Regions from separate parts of the Frankia sp. CeTa3Moorea genome, predicted to be linked through region 2. Evidence: riboswitches for the same ligand, from Rfam matches in the RefSeq annotation. Region 2 holds a riboswitch; the other holds the start of a gene.

What was found. A riboswitch is a leader RNA that binds a small molecule or an ion and turns the genes downstream of it on or off. The one in region 2 is predicted to bind cyclic di-AMP.
Region 1: linked by a shared signal. The riboswitch ahead of AC08OV_RS05995 (transglycosylase family protein) and the one ahead of AC08OV_RS01065 (transglycosylase family protein) in region 2 are both predicted to bind cyclic di-AMP.

Annotation. Positions count from the first base shown of each region.
Region 1 covers NZ_CDXDOR010000019.1:24,079-27,281, forward strand. Annotated here, with positions in the region: gene AC08OV_RS05990 (transglycosylase family protein) at 1-234, opposite strand, end outside; cyclic di-AMP (ydaO/yuaA leader) riboswitch at 237-433, opposite strand; gene AC08OV_RS05995 (transglycosylase family protein) at 945-1,622, opposite strand; cyclic di-AMP (ydaO/yuaA leader) riboswitch at 1,629-1,864, opposite strand; gene fbaA (class II fructose-bisphosphate aldolase) at 2,783-3,203, opposite strand, start outside.
Region 2 covers NZ_CDXDOR010000003.1:7,070-10,272, forward strand. Annotated here, with positions in the region: gene AC08OV_RS01060 (peptide deformylase) at 1-1,163, shown strand, start outside; cyclic di-AMP (ydaO/yuaA leader) riboswitch at 1,660-1,826, shown strand; gene AC08OV_RS01065 (transglycosylase family protein) at 1,829-2,209, shown strand; gene rlmB (23S rRNA (guanosine(2251)-2'-O)-methyltransferase RlmB) at 2,415-3,203, opposite strand, start outside.

The sequences.
Region 1 (3,203 bases), on a different contig from region 2:
GAACTGGTAGGCACCGGAGAAGCCGTTGCCGGTGTTGATCGCGTAGTTGCCGCCGGACTCGCACTGGCGGAGCTTGGCGAAGTCATCGGCGGTGGCCGCGCCCGCCGGAGCCGCGGTGACCGCGAGGCCGCTGCCGACGATGGCCGTGACCGCGCCGGTGGTGCGCAGGATGCGACCGGCGGGCGATGGGGCCTGCGGTGCTCGATGTCTGCCGCCACGACGCCCAGAGGGCATGTTAGTCCAATCCCGTCGCCTGCGGGGTGAGCTGTCGGGTGCGGGCTGGGATGGCCCGGCCGGAGGATCCGACCCCGGGTGGCGAGTAGGAACCGCTCTCCACCATGGACCGGGATGCACCGGCTTTACCCCAAGGACGCCGCTTGCGGCGCCCGAAATGTGGGTCCCCCACTCCTGCCCGCTGCGGTTGATGTTCGTTCCGGCCGCTCGCACGGGGGCAGGACTCGGCGTCCGTCCGGGCGGCCTCGCCGACGAGGCGAGTGAGCGGCACTCTAGCGAGAACCGCTCATGGAGCGCAAACCGGGGTGGTCCGGAGTAACCAGTGAGGATCGCGCGAATCGTGCCACTTCCGTACAGGTTCCGCAGGTGGCTCGCTGGTCCTGCTGTTCCTCGCCGGCCTTGCCGAAGATCGGCTCTGCCGAAGAGCGGCCCTGCCGGAGGCCGGTCAGGGTGTGGTCCGGGTGATGTTGGTGGTGGGTTGCACGGGCCAGCCCGTACGGGCCGTCAACCGGAGATCGTCCGGAGGCCGGTCGGGCCGGCCCGTCGTCGAGGTGAGATCCCCTGACCGGTGTCGCCGGGGTGGGATGCCCGGTTGCCGCGGCGGTCGTCCCCCGTCGCGGGAGCGGAGTGAACAGATCAGCTGACGGAGCTGACGGAGCTGACGGAGTGAATGGATCAGCTGATAGAGCTGATAGAGCTGATAGAGAGGATCAGCTGAAGGTGGCCCGCCAGGTCGCCGGGCCGACGATGCCGTCGACGGCGAGTCCCTTGGCGGCCTGCAGGGCGCGGGCGACTGCGGCGGAGCGTGGTCCGTAACGGCCGTCGATCGTGATCGGATACCCCAGATGGTTGACGCGGGCCTGCCAGGCCCGCACGTCGTCGCGTACCTGCCTGGCCAGTGCGGTCGTCAGGTTACGGGTGAATACGGGGGTGCTCACGGAGATGGGGCTGACCGTCAGCTCACTGCGTTCCGCCGTGCGCGACGCCTGGCCCGAGGAGCTCGACGAGCCGCCCGCGAGCTGGTCGGCGCCCATCCCGCGGCCACAGGTCGGCCACTGGCCGAAGCCGGACCGCCGGGCGAGCTTGAGTGCGGCCTCGTCCTGGACAGCCGGGGGAGCCTGGTGCGGCAGACCGCTGTAGCCGAGGCCGTGCCAGGTGCTGGCGGAGAACTGGTAGGCGCCGTAGTACGCGTTGCCGGTGTTGATCGTGTAGTCACCGCCGGACTCGCACTGCCGCAGGCCCGTCCAGGTGGTGGCCGCACCGGCCGGCTGGTTGAGCGCGAAGGTGCCGCCCACCGCTGCCGCGAGTACGGGTGCGACCACGAGGGCCCGGGCCCGGCTGCGGGTACCGGCGCGGCATTGTCGGCCACTGATACGTGCGTCGGACATGTCTTGTGGTCCTTCCCCACGCCTGCGAGGTGAGCTGTCGGATTCGGGCTGGGAACTGCCCGGCCGTGCCAGGGATTCCCTGGAGACGGAAGCCGCACCGGAAACACCTTTCCGTGTGGTCGTCGCACATGGCTTCACCCCGAGAGCATCGAATCCTTTCGATACTCGGAGATGGGTCCCCCGTTCCTGCCGCCCGGTTCGAGAAATCGTCGGCCGGGGGCAGGATTCGGCGTGCCGCCCGACGAATGCCCGGCGTTGTTGCCGGGCACGGCGAAAACCATAACCACGCCACCCGGCGAGTCGCCAAGCATTGAATAGGGTGCGTGAAAAAGAGCACACTCGGCGCGCCTGCTTGAGCAGGGACCGACGGCCTGGTATCGCGCGTGCGCGCCCGCTCATCAACCTGGCGGTACGACGTGCGGAGGCATTTGTGCTTGGCCGATCATCCTGTTTGCCGATGGGCGACGATGAGCGGAGAGTCCCGTATCAGGCCAGATGTGTGACATGTCAACAAAGGTGTGACGGCCCTGCTACGAGATCGACGCGAGTGATCGGCCTGATACTACGCTTCGTCCGTTGAAGCCTGTTTTTGTGAGAAAAACAACGGAAATCGGGCGGTAGCTTGCAGCGTTGTGATTTTTGCACACGGCGGATTCGATCGAACACCGATTGTGAAAATTGCCTGTCGGGCCGCCACGGTGGACGAAGGGGTTCCGTGGGGCGGGGCGGTAGGTGAACGGTTACCGAAGACCCGGTGCGTGTCCGCTAATGTGGCCGAAACCTGCTGGTCGCCAGCGGAGGCGGCGTTACGCGAGGAGCGGGGTCCCTCGCCCGGTAAACAGTGGTCCCCCAGCCGTCGGAGCGACCGGGGAACCGTGGGGGCCGGCATAGTACGGGAAATCGGCGGGTCGTGCATCGGACCGGGGCGGGTCGGATGTCCGCCACGTGCCGGTCGTTCCGTCCGCCGGAAACGATGGAGAGTGTCGGGTCGAGGGGTCCGGAGAATGCCCTCGGACGAGCGGCGGCGGTTGCCCGGTTGCCCGTTTTCGCGGCCGGCGGCTATCTGTCCTCCTGCCCGCCTCCTGTCCGCCGGCCGGCGGTCCGGCCGGACGGTATCCGACGAACCGATCCCGCCAGCCGGCGTGCGCTCCTGGCCCGGACTATGCCCGCCCGAGGCTGGTGCCGGCGGAACGTAGGTCCTCACACGCCTGGGCGACGCGGGCCGCCATGCTGCTCTCCGCGAGCTTTCCGTAGGTACGCGGGTCGTATGCCTTCTTCACGCCGACCTCACCGTCCACCTTGAGAACGCCGTCATAGTTTTTGAACACGTGGTCCACGATGGGGCGGGTGAATGCGTACTGGGTGTCCGTGTCCACGTTCATCTTGACCACCCCGTAGTCGAGCGTCTCGCGGATTTCGGTGAGAGCCGACCCGCTACCGCCGTGAAAGACGAGGTTGAACGGCTTCGCGCCGGCTGGCAGCCCGAGCTTCCTGGCGACGTACTCCTGTCCTTCGTGCAGAATCGTCGGGCGTAGCTTGACGTTTCCGGGCTTGTACACACCGTGCACGTTGCCGAAGGTG
Region 2 (3,203 bases):
ACGACGACAGCATGTACGTCGCCCACCAGCGAAGACGTCTTCTCAACGCCGGCAGCGAACCGGTCACCCGGTATCTGATGCGGATATCGGTTGACCGGTTCCCGGGAGATCCGGAACGCTCCGCGCGGTTGTACCGATCCGATCCACTGCGCTGGGAGGACCTCCAGCTCAGCGCACACTGCGGCGGCGAGCAGATGGCCTGGCAGGTCAAGACGGACTGGGACGCGCTCAAGGAGGTCTGGCTGCTCTTCGAGAACAGTCGAGGGCGATTTCCGCTCTATCCCGGCGAATCGGCATGGATCAACTACAGCTACCAGGTGAGCAGGGAGAAGTGGGGGCCGTGGTTCCAGCGTGCCGTGCGGGTACCGACGAGTTTCCTCTCGGTGCAGCTGGACTTTCCGGCCGAGCTGGATCCCGTGGTCTGGGGCATGGAGACGTCGATGACCGCCGATGCCTTCCCGTTCCGGACCGCAATCGCCCGCACCGACTCCGGCGACCGGCGGATCTTCACCTGGTCGACCACCGAGCCGCCGCTGCACGCCCGCTACCGACTGGAATGGAACTTCCGGGCCACCGTGCCGGAACGTGATCCGGCCGCGGAGACCGGAACACGTCCCAGCGATCAGATGGCGGCCGTTGGCATCGTGCAGGAGGGTGAGGCGATCCTGCGGCAGTCGGCCCGCCCGTTCGCCCTGCCCGACGAGGCCGAGGACGCGCGCCGGGTCGTCGCCGAGCTGTCCTCCGCCCTCGAACGGGTATCCGCCCTGCACACCTTCGGCAAGGGCATGGGCATCGCCGCGCCGCAGGTCGGCATCAACCGCGCCGCGGCGATCGTGCGTACCCCGGGCGGCGACACGCTCACGCTGCTCAACCCCAGCGTCATCGAAACCTCCCGGGAGACCGACGAGCAGTACGAGGGCTGCCTGAGCTTCTTTGACGTCCGTGGCCTCGTCCCCCGGCCGCTGGAGCTGCACGTCGAACACACCGATATCGACGGCAACCGGCACATCACCGTCTATCGGCAGGGGCTGGCGCGGCTTGTCGCCCACGAGATCGACCACCTGCACGGTCAGCTCTACACGGATCGGATGCGGGCCGGAACCACACCAATCCCGGTGGAGCAGTACCGGGGTACCGGCTCGGCCTGGTCCTACAACCGCTGACCGACCCGAACGCACCCGCCTCGCGGGCGGCATGGCGGCATGGCGGCTGGCGGCTGGCGGCGACGCAGCGCCGGGACCGGGTGTCCGGCACCGACTGGTAGATCCGACATATGACATGATTCCCTCGTGCCGTATAGTCCGGAAAGCGGGCGATAGGTGCGGGCCCGCCGGAACGCCGGCACAGATTTTTCCAGATCCTGGTTAGAGATTGCCGGCAGCGGGTAGCAGAGGCTTGATCACCACGCGGCGGAACAGTTTCTCCACGCATCGCGTATTGTTTACCGTCAACGTGACGACCCAGCTACGGACTGGGGATTTCCAGCCCACTGGACAACCTCTAGAATCGGGCGCGCACGCGGGCGCGAAACACCATTAAAAAGATCGGAACAAGTAAACAGGATGCACTGTGTGCATCCTCACGTACTCTTGTTTTTCCTGGGTCACTCTCAGCTATGTTCATTGCCGTGCCGTCACCTGATGGCATTCGTCGGGCGGCACGCCGAATCCTGCCCCCGCTCGACGAGAATCGAACCTTCGGCAGGAGCGGGGGAACCAATTCCGGGCGCCACGAAAAGGCGTTCTCGGGGTGAAGCCGCGATGCGCGGCCGGGCATTCCCAGCCCGAACCCGACAGCTCACCTCGCAGGCGTGGGGAAGGGCAACTCAATGTCCAACGCTCGTTCGCTCGCTCGTGGCCTCAACCGCATCAGGCTCGGTTCCCGGGCCTTGATCGCAGCCACCACTCTCGCGGCCTCGATCGGCGGTGGCCTCGCGCTGTCCCAGCCGGCCAACGCGTCGACGAATGCCGACCGCTTCCTCTCCAAGGTGATTCCGTGTGAGTCCGGGGGAAACCCGCGCGTGGTCAACTCCATCGGCGCCGGCGGACTGTTCCAGTTCCTGCCCAGCACCTGGCGCGGGGTCGGCGGCAAGGGTCTGCCGCAGCACGCCAGCGTCGCCGAGCAGTGGCACCGCGCCCGCATCCTGTACGCCCAGCAGGGGACGAGCCCCTGGTACGCATCGAAGCCGTGCTGGGGTCACAAGATCTGAGCTGCCCGACTTCCCGCGCCAGCTTTCACTGTCCGCGCCCGGCCGGTACTGATCGGCGCGCGGCCAGCAGCCCCGTGTCCCCTCCGGGACACGGGGCTGCGCGCTACGTTTCCCGGTCACGGTTTCCCGGCCACGGCGACGCCGGCCAGGTCAACGTCCGCAGCCCCGCCCGGCGGAGACCCGGCGGACCCACCGATCGGCCGGCTCAGCCGATCCGACGGCGGCGGGCGATCTCGGCCAGCGTGATCCCAGCGGCCACCCCCGCGTTGAGGGACTCCACCGCACCCGCCATGGGGATCCGGACCCTCACGTCGCAGCGCTGCTCGACCAGCCTGGACAACCCGCGTCCCTCGGAGCCGATCACCAGGACGAGTGGGTCGGTCGCCATCGTGAGCTCGTCGATGCTCACCTCGCCGCCCGCGGCCAGACCGACGACGAACTGGCCGCCCGCCGCGTAGGAGACGAGCGTGCGGGCCAGGTTGGTGGCGCGCGCCACCGGCAGCCGGGCGGCGGCCCCCGCCGAGGTCTTCCAGGCCGCGGCGGTCATGCCGGCGGCCCTACGCTCCGGAACGACGACGCCATGGGCACCGAAGGCGGCGGCCGAGCGCACCACAGCCCCGAGGTTGCGGGGATCGGTGACCCCGTCCAGCGCCACCAGCAGACCGGGGGGGGACGAGCGCGCGCGGGCGAGGAGATCATCCGGATGGGCATACCGGAACGGCGGTACCACGAGGGCGAGACCCTGATGCGGAGCGGTGCCACACATCCGGTCGAGATCCGTGCGGCCGACGTCGGCCACGGCGATCCCGGCCCGCCCGGCGAGTCGGCGGGCGTCGGCGAGCCGCTCGTCGAAGTCCAGCCCGCCGGCGATGAAAAGGGTCGACGACGGCACCCCGGCCCGCAGCGCCTCGACCACCGCGTTGCGCCCGACCACCAGCTCGTCGCCCTCGGTCCGCCGTGGGCGCCCGGTCCCCGCGGAACCCCCCGCGGCGCT